DNA from 2 places in the Pararhizobium sp. LjRoot255 genome. Region 1 is predicted to be linked to the other one. Evidence: predicted binding sites of a transcription regulator. Region 1 holds the regulator's gene; the other holds the start of a gene.

Region 1 (7,219 bases):
CGGCGTCGCTTTGAGCGTCGCTGGTAGTGAGGTAAGAACATGAACATGATGTCAGAAGCAGCAGTTGAAAAGGCGCTTGACCAGAAAATGAACACTGTTCCCTTCAAGATGATCGGCAAGGACGTGTCGGTCTATTACGGCGAGAAGCGCGCTCTTTTCGACGTGAACCTCAACGTTCGTGAAAACACAGTCACGGCTCTGATCGGCCCGTCCGGCTGCGGCAAGTCGACCTTCCTGCGCACGCTGAACCGCATGAACGATACGATCGACAACTGCCGGGTCACCGGCAAGATCACGCTCGACGAGGAGGATATCTACGATCCGACCATCGACGTGGTCGAACTGCGGGCACGCGTCGGCATGGTGTTCCAGAAGCCGAACCCGTTCCCGAAGTCGATCTACGAGAATGTTTCCTATGGCCCGAAAATCCATGGCCTGGCGCGCTCCAAGGCCGAATTCGACCAGATCGTCGAAACCAGCCTGCATAAGGCAGGTCTGTGGAACGAGGTGAAGGATCGTCTGCATGAGCCGGGCACCGGTCTCTCCGGCGGTCAGCAGCAGCGTCTGTGCATTGCGCGCGCCGTCGCCGTCAGCCCGGAAGTGATCCTGATGGACGAACCCTGCTCGGCTCTGGACCCGATTGCGACCGCCAAGGTCGAGGAACTGATTCACGAACTGCGCACCAACTTCACCATCGTCATCGTTACCCACTCGATGCAGCAGGCAGCGCGCGTTTCGCAGCGCACCGCCATGTTCCATCTCGGCAATCTCGTCGAGGAAAACGACACCGACAAGATGTTCACCAATCCGGATGACCAGCGCACCCAGGATTACATCATGGGCCGCTTCGGCTGACGCCATGCCTTGCCGCTTTCCCATGTGGCGAGCGCGGCGCGCTTGGAACCGGGACCATGAACACAAGGAAAAACGATCATGTCCACGCACATTGCTTCCGTCTATGACGAAGATCTCAAATACCTGAACCGGCGCATCTCCGAGATGGGCGGCCTTGCCGAGCAGATGGTCGCCGAATCCGTGCGGGCACTGGTCAATGCCGACCTGGCGCTCGCCCAGAAGGTCATCTCCGACGACGCCATCATGGATGAGGCCGAACGCCAGATCGGCGAGAAGGTGATCGTCACCATCGCAAGACGCCAGCCGGTCGCATCCGACCTGCGCGAACTGATGGGCTCCATCCGTATTGCTGCCGATCTTGAGCGTGTCGGCGATCTCGGGAAGAACACGGCCAAGCGGGTGATCGCCGTTTCGAGCGCCAGCTTGCCGCGGCAGCTGGCTCGCGGGCTGGAGCACCTGGCCGAACTCGCGCTGATGCAGCTGAAGGAAGTGCTCGACGTCTATGCGTCGCGGTCGCCGGAAAAGGCCAACAGCATCCGTGAGCGGGACAACGAAATCGATGCGATCTACACGTCGCTGTTTCGCGAGCTCCTGACCTACATGATGGAAGATCCGCGCAACATCACGCCGTGCACGCATCTTCTGTTCTGCGCCAAGAATATCGAACGCATCGGCGACCATGCGACAAATGTCGCCGAAACGATCTATTACATGGCGACCGGCTCCCAGCCTGTCGGGGAACGTCCGAAGGACGATACCGCCAACACCGTCGGCGCGATCGGCAACTGATCGCCGCGCCGGATCGGAAATAGGTAAGTGAAATCTAGGCATTTGACTGCCCGACGGCTTTCGGGCCGCCGGACGAGCCCTTGCAATGAGGGCAAGGCGTCAAGGAGTTGAGACCGCATGCTGCCAAGAATTGCCGTTGTCGAAGACGAGGAGGCGCTCAGCGTTCTCCTGCGTTACAATCTTGAGGCCGAAGGCTTTGAAGTCGATACGATCAACCGCGGCGACGAAGCGGAAATCCGGCTGCAGGAGCGCCTGCCGGATCTCCTGATCCTCGATTGGATGCTGCCGGGCGTCTCCGGCATCGAGTTGTGCCGCAGGCTTCGTCAACGCTCCGAAACCGAGCGCCTGCCGATCATCATGCTGACGGCGCGCGGTGAAGAGAGCGAGCGGGTCCGCGGGCTTGCCACGGGCGCTGACGACTATGTGGTCAAGCCGTTCTCGACGCCGGAGCTGATGGCGCGGGTGAAGGCGATGCTGCGGCGCGCGAAGCCGGAAGTGCTGTCGACGCTGCTGAAATGCGGCGATATCGAGCTTGACCGTGAAACCCACCGCGTTCACCGCAAGACCCGCGAGGTCCGCCTCGGGCCGACGGAGTTCCGGCTCCTGGAATTCTTCATGGCCTCGCCCGGCCGCGTCTTTTCGCGCTCGCAGCTGCTGGATGGCGTCTGGGGCCACGACATCTATGTCGACGAGCGCACGGTCGACGTTCATGTCGGCCGCCTGCGCAAGGCGCTGAACTTCTCCAACATGCAGGATGTGATCCGCACCGTGCGCGGCGCCGGCTATTCCCTGGAAAGCTGACCGCATATGAGTGAAACATGAAAATGGGGCCGGCCCCTTTTTCATGTTCAGTTGTTCGCGGCGTCTCAGCGAGCCCGGCGGCGCTCGCCAGAGGGCTGGTAAGCCAGCTTTGCGTGGAAGGTGCAGTAGGGCGATGTATCCGGCGAGTCATTGCCGCAGAAATGGAACTCTTCCTTCATAGGATCGCCGATCGGCCACTTGCAGGTGCGGTCCGTGAGCTGCGTCAGCACCAGGCGGCGGGACATCGGCACGACCACGTTGCCGACCGGTGCGACGTCCTGGTCCTCGATGGCGTCGATTTCCACCTGTTCCTTCATGACGGTGGCGCCCGTGGTGCGTGTCACGGTGCGGGTGGTGACGCGCGCAGCGTAGTTCGGCGCGCGCGGTGCGGATGTCGCCGGACGCTTGGCGCGGGCGGTGGTTGCCGTGCTGCCGCCGGCCTTGGCACGGCCGGGCAGGCAAAGCCGGTGCACCTTGCCGATGACCGCGTTTCGGCTGACGCCGCCGAGCTGCGCGGCGATCTGGCTCGCGCTCAATCCTTCTGACCACAACTTCTTGAGTTTCTCGACCCGCTCGTCAGTCCAGTTCATGGTCTTTTCTCCATTCACAGCGTTGGTGATGGTCGAATCCTCCACCGTACCCCGGACGAACTCCGAGGCTGAAACGCGATAACTCTTTTGGTGACTAGGTCCGCCGCATGCGTTCTAGTAATTAATTGTTAAGGTAGAGGTAGGGGGACTCGCTGACAAGAGTCCCCGGAATCCGAGCGAATCGATTTTCGAGTTTTCCCCAACTTGCTTGGCATGCGTGGCATTTTTGCAAGAGCGTACGGTCAAAAAAATCGATGTCGCGCTGGCGGCGTGAATTGCCGCAAATTACCGGCTTTTGTTGACATTGCGGTGCGAAATGAAGATAGTGATTTTGCCGCCGCGAGGCGGCATTTTGATTTTTTAAGGGCTGACCTCAGTCCGAGCTGAGCCGAAACAATCACCGTGATGATTGAGGAGACATGCGCCATGGCCGATGCCACGCCGCTTTATGACACATATGCCCGCGCCCCCTTGCGGTTCGAGCGCGGCGAAGGCGTCTGGCTGGTTGCGGAGGATGGCACGCGCTATCTCGATTTTGCCGCCGGTGTCGCGGTCAATTCGCTCGGCCATGCCCATCCGCACCTCGTTTCGGCGCTGAAGGAGCAGGCGGACAAGGTCTGGCACCTCTCCAATCTCTATGAGGTCCCCGGACAGGAAAGCCTGAGCCGCCGGCTGACTGAAGCCACCTTTGCCGACAAGGTATTCTTCACCAATTCGGGTGCGGAAGCACTGGAATGCGCGATCAAGACCGCGCGGCGCTATCACTTCTCCAAGGGGCATCCGGAAAAGTTCCACATCATTACCTTCGAAGGCGCCTTTCACGGCCGGACGCTGGCGACCATCGCGGCCGGCGGTCAGGCAAAGTATCTCGAGGGTTTCGGTCCGAAGGCCCCGGGTTTCTATCAGGTTCCGTTCAACGACATGACGGCGCTGAAAGCGGCCATCACGGAGGAAACCGCCGCGATCCTGATCGAGCCGATCCAGGGCGAGGGTGGCATCCGCACGGTACCGAAGGAATTCCTGCAGGAAGTGCGCTCGCTGTGCGACGAATACGGCCTGCTTCTGATCCTCGATGAGGTCCAGTGCGGCATCGGCCGGACCGGCAAGCTGTTTGCCTATGAATGGGCAGGTCTCACGCCCGATATCATGGCGGTCGCCAAGGGGATCGGCGGCGGTTTCCCGCTCGGCGCCTGCCTTGCGACAGCGGATGCGGCTTCCGGCATGGTCGCCGGAACGCATGGATCGACCTATGGCGGCAACCCGCTGGCAATGGCTGTCGGCAACGCGGTTCTCGATGTTGTATTGGCTGATGGTTTCCTGCAGCATGTCCGCGATGTGGCGCTGGTTTTCCGCCAGGGCCTCGCTTCGCTTGCCGATCGTTTCCCCGATGTCATCGAGGAAATTCGCGGCGAGGGCCTGATGCTCGGCATAAAGGCCAAGGTACCGTCCGCAGACCTGCTCAAGGCGATCCGCGCCGAGCGGCTTCTGGCCGTGCCTGCGGGTGAAAACGTCATCCGCCTGCTGCCGCCGCTGGTAACGACGGCCGAGGAAGCTCGCGAAGGCTTGGCGCGGCTCGAGCGGGCGGCCGAACAGCTGACGGCGGAACGACGAAAGGCCTCGGCCTGAACGACGTTCCCCCTTCCCATGCTGAAAACACAGGACTTTGAATAGAAATGGCCAGACACTTTCTCGATCTTTCTGCCATGACGGCAGGCGATCTGCGGGCGATCATCGAAGACGCCCGCGTCCGCAAGGCTGCCACCAAGGCCGGCACGGCCGAAAAGCCGCTTGCCGGCAAGATGTTGGCGATGATCTTCGAGAAGCCATCGACCCGCACGCGCGTATCCTTCGATGTCGGCATGCGCCAGCTCGGCGGCGAGACGCTGTTCCTCTCCGGCACCGAAATGCAGCTCGGCCGCGCCGAAACCATCGGCGACACGGCCAAGGTGCTGTCGCGTTATGTCGATGCCATCATGATCCGCACGACCGATCACACCCGCCTGCTCGAACTTGCCGAGCACGCAACCGTGCCGGTGATCAACGGCCTGACGGACACGACACACCCCTGCCAGATCATGGCCGACATCATGACCTTCGAGGAGCATGCGGGCCCGGTGAAGGGCAAGACCATTGCCTGGACCGGCGACGGCAACAACGTGTTGCATTCCTTCGTCGAAGGGTCCGCCCGTTTCGGCTATCGGATGAACATGGCCGTTCCTCTTGGTTCCGAGCCGGACGACAAGATCCTCAACTGGGCCCGCGACAATGGCGGCGACATCAAGCTCTATCACGACGCCGATCAGGCGGTTGTCGGCGCCCATTGCGTGGTGACCGACACCTGGGTGTCGATGAACCAGGAACACCGGGCGCGCGGTCACAACGTCTTCCAGCCCTTCCAGGTCAATGCGGAGCTGATGGCGAAGGCCGAAAAGGACGCGCTGTTCATGCATTGCCTGCCTGCCCATCGCGGCGAGGAGGTGACGGACGACGTGATTGACGGCAAGCAGTCAGTGGTCTTCGATGAGGCGGAAAATCGCCTGCATGCGCAGAAATCGGTTCTCGCCTGGTGCCTTGGCGCGCTTTGACGAGCGCTTTATCGCGCATATTGAAAACGGGACCGTGGCACACGATCTATGCTGCAATTGGATGACCGGCGGGTAGCTCAGCCTCCGTGCCGGTCATTCGCGTTCAGAACATCCTCCGTTCTCCTGTCTTAAGCGGGAACGAGAAGCGCAAACAGCCGTTTTTTCAGTGACGATCTGGACAAAACGGACCTGCGCAGGATCAATAGGAGCATCGGTCATCGGCTCGCCAAAGGTTCCGCCTTTGCGGCTTGTCGATGACTGAGGCCAAGGAGCAGAGTGATGACGGAAGCAGACCCGGGCCTCGGCCAGTTTGATTTTGCCGGCGACGATCATGTCGTGCCGTTTCAGGTGGAGGGCCTCGACGTGCGCGGCCGTGCCGTCCAGCTCGGCCCGATGCTCGATGCCATTCTCGAACGTCACAATTATCCGCTGCCGGTCGCCCGTCTCGTTGCCGAAACGGTGGTGCTGACGGTGCTGCTCGGCACCTCGCTGAAATTCGAAGGCAAGCTGATCGTCCAGACGAAAAGCAATGGCCCGGTCGACCTGGTCGTCGCCGATTTCTCGACGCCGGACCGGGTGCGCGCCTATGCCCGCTACGACGAGGAAGCCCTGTCGCGCGCCGAAGAAAACGGCCTGACCAAACCGGAGCATCTGCTGGGCGAAGGCATTCTCGCCTTCACCATCGACCAGGGCGCCCATACACAGCGCTATCAGGGCATCGTACCGCTCGATGGCGCCTCGCTGGAGGAGATCGCCGGCGTCTATTTCCGCCAGTCGGAACAGATCCCAACCAAGGTGCGTCTTGGTGTCGCTGAGTTGCTCGACCGCGATGAAAACGGCCAGCCGCGGCATCGCTGGAGGGCTGGCGGCATGGTCGCCCAGTTCCTGCCGGAAGCGCCGGAGCGCATGCGTCAGGCGGATCTTCACGGGGGGGATGGCGACAACGGCGAGCATGCCTTTGCGGTCGACGATCTCTGGGGCGAGGCGAGCGTCATGGTGCAGACCATCGACGCAGACGAACTGACCGATCCGACGGTCGGAACCGAGCGGTTGCTCTACCGGCTGTTCCATGAGCGCGGCGTCAAGGTCTATCCGCCCCAGGCGGTTTACGACAAGTGCGGCTGCTCGCGGGAGAAACTCCGCGACGTGCTGGCAAGTCTGAGCCAGGAGGATCTTGATCACGCGGCGCAGGACGGAATGGTTTCGGTCACATGCGAGTTCTGCTCGACGACCTATCGTTTCGAGGCAACGGAAGTGAAGCCGCAGTAAAAAGCTGCGGCCCTAGTTCAAGGTCCTAGCCTGTCCGGGGGAGTCCAGCGAAAAGGCGGGAATGTCGACCGTGAAGGTATCGCCCTCCGTCGTTTCCATCGAATAGTGGCCGAACATCACGCCTGACGGTGTATCGAGCGGGCAGCCCGACGAATATTCATAGGTATCGCCGGGATTGAGAACCGGCTGCTCGCCGATGACGCCCGGGCCATTGACTTCGTCGACCTGGCCGTTTTCGTCGGTGATGTGCCAGTAACGGGTCATCAGCCGCACAGTCTTGCCGGAAAAGTTGGAAATCAGGATGCGGTAGCCCCAGACATAACGGCTGTC
Region 2 (7,219 bases), 560 kb from region 1:
CGATGAAGGGCGTCGTCTGGATGTCGATGTCCATTTCGCGGAAATGCCGCTTGACGGTTTCCCAGGCACCGCGCGCGGTGATGCCCATCTTCTTGTGGTCGTATCCGGCCGAGCCGCCGGAGGCAAAGGCATCGTCCAGCCAGAACCCAGCTTCCTGCGCAAGCCCGTTGGCGGTGTCGGAGAAGGTCGCGGTGCCCTTGTCGGCGGCGACGACGAAATACGGGTCGTCCCCGTCAAGCCGCAGCGTGTCGGCCGGGGGCACGACATCCTGGCCAACAATGTTGTCGGTGATCGACAGCAACGTCCGAATATAGGTCTTGTAGGCCTCGGTGCCGGCCTTGAAGATCTCGTCTCGGGTGCCGCCCACTGGCAGCTGCTTCGGATAGAAGCCGCCCTTGGCGCCGACCGGCACGATGACGGCATTCTTCACCTGCTGCGCCTTGACGAGGCCGAGCACCTCGGTGCGATAGTCCTGCGACCGATCCGACCAGCGCAGGCCACCGCGTGCCACCTTGCCGAAGCGCAGGTGCACGCCCTCGACTTCGGTGCCGTAGACGAAGATTTCGCGGAACGGGCGCGGCTCGGGCAGGCCGTCGAGGATTTTCGGATCGAGCTTGAAGGCCAGCATCGCCTTCGGATTGCCGTCTTTATCTCGCTGGAAATAATTGGTGCGCAACGTCGCCATGATGGCATTGACGTAGCGGCGCAGGATCTGGTCTTCGTCGAGGCTGGGGACCGCGTTCAACGCCTGCTCGATCGCCGCCGAGAGCGCCGCCATGCGCTTCGTTCGCGGCTTGTCGTCGAGCGAGGGGTCCAGGCGGGTGACGAAGAGCTTGAAGATGTCGGCAGCGATAGCCGGATACTTGTTCAGCGTCTCGGCAATATAGCCTTGGGAATAGGTGATGCCTGTCTGGCGCAGGTAGCGCGCATAGGCCCGCAGAACGGTCACTTCGCGGGCCGTCAGGCCGGCAAGCATGATCAGCCGGTTGAAGTTGTCATCCTCGATCAGGCCGTTCCAGACGGCGAGGTAAGCTTCTTCCAGCATCGCGGCGCACTTGTCGAGGTTGAGTATGTGCCCGTCCCGATGGACCAGTTCCATATCGTGCAGAACGACGAGGCGCGGCCCGCTCGTAGCGTCGGTGACGGCGATATCATGCGTCTGTTCGCTGATCACCCGGAAGCCGAGATTTTCAAGCAGCGGAACACGATGGGAGAGCGACACCGGTTCGCCGGCGTGGAAGATCTTCAGCTCGAGAGCTCCCGGTGCCTTGCCGCGCTTCTGATAGAAGGCGATGCGGATGGGGTCGGTGGACAGGCAGGCCGCGATATCGTCGAGGTCGGCATAGGCTTCGGCCGGCGTGAACGCTGCCTGATAGGCTTCGGGGACGCTGATTTCGACACCCTTGTGGCGGGCAAGCAGGTTGAACCGGTCGATCCAGCGCGTGACGATCTCGCGCACGGCCTCCTCCAGCTTTGCCTGCGGCACACGGGGTGTCTTGCCGGTGTAGCGCCCGATGATGAAATGGACGCGTGCCAGGCCGCCTTCCGGAAAAGCTGGATAGTAGGCGGAAACGCGGCCGTCATAGATGGTTTTCAGGTAGTTGCCGATCTTTTCGCGGACATCGGAATCATATTGTTCGCGCGGCACATAGACGATCACCGAAACAAACCGATCGAAATGATCGATGCGCGGCAAAACCCGGATTCGCGGCCGGTCGCCGAGTTCGTTGATCTGTTCGCAGAAGCTTGCGAGCAGGCCGACATCGATCTGGAACAGGTCGTCGCGCGGATAGGATTCCAGCGTGTTGGCCAGCATCTTGCCGGAATGGCTCTGCGGATCGTAGCCGAAATGATCGACGATCTTCTCCACTTTGAAGCGCAACAACGGAATTTCCGCTGCCGGCCGCGTATAGGCGCTGGAGGTGAAGAGGCCGACAATGCGCAACTCTCCGGTGACGTTGCCCGCCTCGTCGAAACGCTTGACGCCGATGTAGTCCATATACGCGCGGCGGTGGACGACCGATTTCACATTCGCCTTGGTAACGATCAGGAAATCAGGTCCGTTGAGGAAGGCGAGGATTTCCGGCGTCGTCAGTACCGCGTCCTTGCCCTGGCGCAGGACATGAACGTCCGGATTGGAGAGAATGCCAAGCCCCCGGCCCTTGCCGCGCTCGACCACGGCGCTATCCCCCTTGCCCGAATAGGTGTATTCGCGCATGCCAAGGAAGGTGAAATTGTTGTCGCGCAGCCAGCGCAGGAAGGCCAGTGTTTCTTCACGATCGTTCTTCCTGCGTGAGGGAGCGTGGTTTTCGAGCTCGTTCATTGACTGGTCGAGCAGGGCCGTCATCTGCGTCCAGTCGCCAACCGCGTGATGTACCTGCGAAAGGACATTGCCGACCCGTGCTTTGAGGTCGTCCGCCTCCGCATCGCTTAGCCTGGAGAGATGAATCTGGATATGGCTGACCCGCGAGGCCGGATCGCTCTTTTCTTCCGGATCGAAGAGTTTAGCCGGCTTTCCAGCTTCGAGCACCAGGATGGGATGCACGGCAAGGTGAATATCGCGGTGGGTGGCGGTGACCTCGCCCATGATTGAGTCGTAGAGAAACGGCATGTTGCGGTCGGTGACGGACAGGATCGATACGTCCGTTCCGCCGGGGGTGACGCCATCGATGGATTCGACGGTGATGATCGGCCGGTCGCTTTCGCTCCGGCTCACTTCTTTCAGGGCATGCGCCGCGGTCAGCGCCAGCATCTGCGGCGTATATTGATCGAGATCATCATGGCTTGCTCGGCGGAACAGGATTTCCGGCGAAAGCATCGTCAGTCCAAGTGCCTTGCCGGCCTCGCATACAACTTCAAAGTGCCGGTCTCGTTTCGGATTGTATTTGGCGCCCATGGCAGTCTCTCCCCCGCAATCACCATTTTTGCCGAACCTAACAGAAGAATGGCCGTTGGCGACTGTTTTTGTGGATGTTTTTCGCGCATTTTGAGCGAATTCGGAATGGATTCATGAAAATTTCGGAGAAAATGCACCAATTTTGAAATTAAATCGGTTGTATTCGCTCAGCGATCCTGCTCATCTATTGGACGGCGAAAGGCGCTTTTTCATCTTTTCCTGGTCACAGTTGACAGCGGCATGACTGTCGGGCGATCTGAGGGTGTCGAAATAGCGGAAAAACATGAATGTCCGAGCCTGCACCCGGCGCCGTCATCGTCATTTCAAGCCATGTGATTCGCGGTTCCGTCGGCAATCGCGCCGCGGTCTTTGCGCTTGAGATGCTGGGTTATCCGGTCTGGGCTGTGCCGACGGTCATCCTGCCCTGGCATCCGGGCCATGGCCCCTCGACCCGGGTGACGGTGGGTGAGGACGACTTCAACAGCCTGATCGATGACCTCATCCGGGCGCCGTGGACAGGTGAAGTCCGCGCTGTTCTCTCCGGCTATCTCGGGGCAGCTCATCAAGCAGAAGGGATCGCGCGGCTCGTCGAGGCGCTGAGGAAGAAAAATCCCGACCTTTTCTATGCCTGCGATCCGGTGATGGGCGATGTCGGCGGCCTTTATGTCCCTGAGGCAACAGCGATAGCGATGCGCGACAGGCTTTTGCCGCTGGCGTCGCTTGCCACGCCCAACCGGTTCGAACTGTCCTGGCTCTGCGGCGTTCCGCTTGAAACCAACGCCGCCATTCTTGAGGCTGCTTTGGCGCTCGGGCCGCCGCGCATGCTGGTTACCTCGGCAATCGGGATGATGCACGGCAGCACCGGCAATCTCTATCTCTCCGGCAATCATGCGCTGCTGGCCGAACATCGCCTGATCGACAATCCCCCCAGCGGCACGGGTGACCTGCTCGCGGCGCTGTTTGTCGCCCGGCTTCTGGAGGGGCTGAAGGAGGAACGGGCGCTGCAATTGGCGACGGCCAGCGTCTTCGAAATCATTGCCCGCACCGGCAAACGCGGCGCCGACGAGCTGACGCTCGAGCGCGATGCCGCAAGCCTCGCGACGCCGATGGCGATGGTCCAGATGCGCCGGCTGATGCATCCAAGCCAGAAGCGGCGCTCGTGATGCGGCGGCGCACATCGCTCTTGCCTCCCCCTGCCCTGAGCGAATAAACCGGTTGGACCTTACGCGGGACGAGTTGGGAGATTTCACGGATGTTGCCGGCGGCATGGGCTGCCGGAAATTTGCATGTGCGCGGCGCACAAAGGCTGTGTCCCTCAGGTGGCAAGCGTGCAATGTACATCCCAATTGTCTTAAATAGTCGGAGTGATCGAGCACATGCAGCGTTTTCCGGACCATCTGCTGAACGGCTACAACAACTTCATGAGCGGGCGTTTCAACGAGCAGCAGCAGCGCTACAAGGCGCTCGCCGAAACCGGACAGCAGCCGCAAACCCTCGTTATTGCCTGTTGTGACAGCCGCGCCGCGCCTGAGACCGTCTTCGACAGCGGCCCCGGAGAGCTTTTCGTCGTCCGCAACGTCGCCAACATGATGCCGCCCTACGAGCCGGACGGTCATTATCACTCGACCTCCGCTGCCCTCGAGTTTGCCGTTCAGGTGCTGAAGGTCCGCGATATCGTCGTCATGGGTCACGGGCGTTGCGGCGGCATCAAGGCGGCGCTTGATCTCGATGCCGGGCCGCTGTCGCCCGGCGATTTCATCGGTCGCTGGATGCATCTCCTGAAACCTGCCGCCGAACAGATCCAGAGCAACGACATCATGACCGCCGCCGAGCGCCAGCGGGCGCTGGAGCGCGTCTCGATCCGCAATTCCATCGCCAACCTGCGCACGTTCCCCTGTGTCGATATCCTCGAAAAGCGCGGCAAGCTTAGTCTGCACGGCGCCTGGTTCGACATTTCCACGGGCGAACTCTGGGTTATGGACGCCAAGACCGGCGATTTCGCCCGGCCGGGGATGTGACGGACGTACGCACTTTCAGTTTCTGGCGGCACTATCGCCCCCGTCATCCTCGGGCGAGCATAGCGCGTTCCGGAAATCCTGCCGCACCGCGTCTGCGATGCAAGACACTCTTTCACGCGATCGACGTCGCGTGGCTGGATCCCGGCCCAAGGCCGGGATGACGGAGAGAAATTGGATTGCTCTGAGCGCAAAGCCCATCCCAAACAAAAAACCGCAGCCTGGCTTCCCAAGCTGCGGATGATTTCCTTCCGAAACGGCACCGCTATCAGTCGCCGTCGATTTCCGCGCCGATGATGGCGATCGCCTGCTGGTAGACGCTGGCGGCATTCCAGCCCTGGATCGCGCCGAAATTGCCCTCGCCCGGCTGATAGCCGCCGCCGGCGCTCCAGCCGTGGCCGCGCAAGAAGTTGGCGGTCGAAAAAAGCGCGTCCGCCTTGGAGCGAACCATATCGATATGGCCGTTGCCGTCGCCATCGACACCGAATTTCAGCACGTTGGCCGGCAGGAACTGCGTCTGGCCGATTTCACCATGAGCGGCGCCGTGCGCATCCGGGCTCAGATCGCCGCGCTGCACGAGGTTGAGCGCCGCATAAAGCTGGTCAGTGAAATAGTCGGAGCGCCGGCAGTCATAGGCGAGCGTCGAGACGGCCGACAGGGTGTGTTCCTTGCCCATGAAGCCGCCGAAGCCGGTTTCCATGCCCCAGATGGCGATGATCGGGCCGGCTGGCACGCCGTAGCTGCTTTCGATCGTGTTGAAGAGGGCCGCGTTCTGCGCCTTCATCTTCCTGCCGCGCGAAATGATCGCCTGGCCGCCGCGCTTCTGCATGAACTGGTCAAGCGACAGCTTGAAGCTCTTCTGGCCGCGGTCGGCGCGGATCGTCGCCTTGTTGTAGTTGACTTTGGCAAAAGCCTTGTTGAGTACGGACGGGCTGATGCCCTGGCTTGCAGCCTCGCTCTTGAAATCCTCCACCCAGGTCTCGAAGCCGCCTGCATTGTTGCCGCATTGCGCCGCCGATGCCGTGGCGGGCAGAATTGCCGCCACCATGATTGCCGTGAAACCTGCCAGTACGCGCTTTGCTTTGTGCATGTGAAAAACCCCGTGAGCGCCCGAATCCAAATTTGATGTCCGCAAAATGTCAGTCTTTGCGGGGCCTGTCACGATTCTGGCGCAGTATGGAGAGGCCGTGTTTCACGTGAATCCCCCACAGATGAGCACAATATCGCGGCAGACTGTCGTTACGAAAGAAGCCCCGCATTCCTCTAACGGATCATGCGGGGCTTTTATTGGTTAAAACCTTATATTTCCTGATCAGGCAGCCTGCTTCTTCGCCTTGATCAGGCCGCGATTGACGAGAAGCTCGGCGATCTGGATGGCGTTGAGGGCTGCACCCTTGCGCAGGTTGTCCGAAACCACCCATATGTTGAGGCCGTTCTCGACGGTCGCGTCCTCGCGGATGCGCGAGATGTAGGTCGCGTCTTCACCGGCCGATTCGTAAGGCGTGATGTAGCCACCGTTCTCATGCTTGTCGATGACGAGGCAGCCCGGCGCTTCACGCAGGATGTCGCGGGCCTGGTCGGCGCTGATCTCGTTCTCGAATTCGATGTTGACCGATTCCGAATGGCCGATGAAGACCGGAACGCGCACGGCCGTGCAGGTCACCTTGATCTTCGGGTCGAGCATCTTCTTGGTCTCGGCCAGAACTTTCCACTCTTCCTTCGTGTAGCCGTCTTCCATGAACACGTCGATGTGCGGAATGACGTTGAAGGCGATGCGCTTGGTGAACTTCTTGCTCTCGACCGGATCGGCGACGAAGACGGCGCGGGTCTGGTTGAACAGTTCGTCCATGCCTTCCTTGCCGGCGCCGGATACCGACTGGTAGGTCGAGACTACAACGCGCTTGATCTTGGCGAAATCATGCAGCGGCTTCAGCGCGACGACGAGCTGGGCGGTCGAGCAATTCGGGTTGGCGATGATGTTGCGCTTGGAAAACTGGGTGATGGCATCGGGGTTTACTTCCGGAACGATCAGCGGCACGTCCTGGTCATAGCGCCAGGCGGACGAGTTGTCGATGACGACGCAGCCCTGCGCACCGATCTTCGGCGACCACTTCAGCGACACGGCGCCGCCGGCCGACATCAAGCAAATGTCGGTGTCGGAGAAATCGTAGTTCTCGAGGTTCTTCACCTTCAGCGTCTTGTCGCCGAAGGAGACTTCCGTGCCTTGGCTGCGGGCCGAAGCGAGCGCCACGACTTCGTCGACCGGGAAGCCGCGTTCGGAAAGGATGTTCAGCATTTCGCGGCCGAC

Evidence for each region. The regulator PhoB, encoded in region 1, activates phosphate uptake and scavenging genes when phosphate is short. The targets are predictions, from matches to a motif close to TGTCATNNANCTGTCAT.
Region 2: the regulator PhoB is predicted to act here: its motif matches at 3,126-3,142, upstream of ACSQ2W_RS07855 (NAD-glutamate dehydrogenase).

The regions. Positions count from the first base shown of each region.
Region 1 covers NZ_CAXUPQ020000001.1:1,035,704-1,042,922, reverse strand. Annotated here, with positions in the region: gene pstA (phosphate ABC transporter permease PstA) at 1-27, shown strand, start outside; gene pstB (phosphate ABC transporter ATP-binding protein PstB) at 40-855, shown strand; gene phoU (phosphate signaling complex protein PhoU) at 934-1,644, shown strand; gene phoB (phosphate regulon transcriptional regulator PhoB) at 1,762-2,445, shown strand; gene ACSQ2W_RS05155 (GcrA family cell cycle regulator) at 2,511-3,035, opposite strand; gene ACSQ2W_RS05150 (aspartate aminotransferase family protein) at 3,462-4,661, shown strand; gene argF (ornithine carbamoyltransferase) at 4,709-5,620, shown strand; gene ACSQ2W_RS05140 (Hsp33 family molecular chaperone) at 5,900-6,889, shown strand; gene apaG (Co2+/Mg2+ efflux protein ApaG) at 6,902-7,219, opposite strand, start outside.
Region 2 covers NZ_CAXUPQ020000001.1:1,596,339-1,603,557, forward strand. Annotated here, with positions in the region: gene ACSQ2W_RS07855 (NAD-glutamate dehydrogenase) at 1-2,896, opposite strand, end outside; gene pdxY (pyridoxal kinase PdxY) at 3,184-4,059, shown strand; gene ACSQ2W_RS07865 (carbonic anhydrase) at 4,273-4,914, shown strand; gene ACSQ2W_RS07870 (lytic murein transglycosylase) at 5,180-6,001, opposite strand; gene ACSQ2W_RS07875 (aspartate-semialdehyde dehydrogenase) at 6,224-7,219, opposite strand, start outside.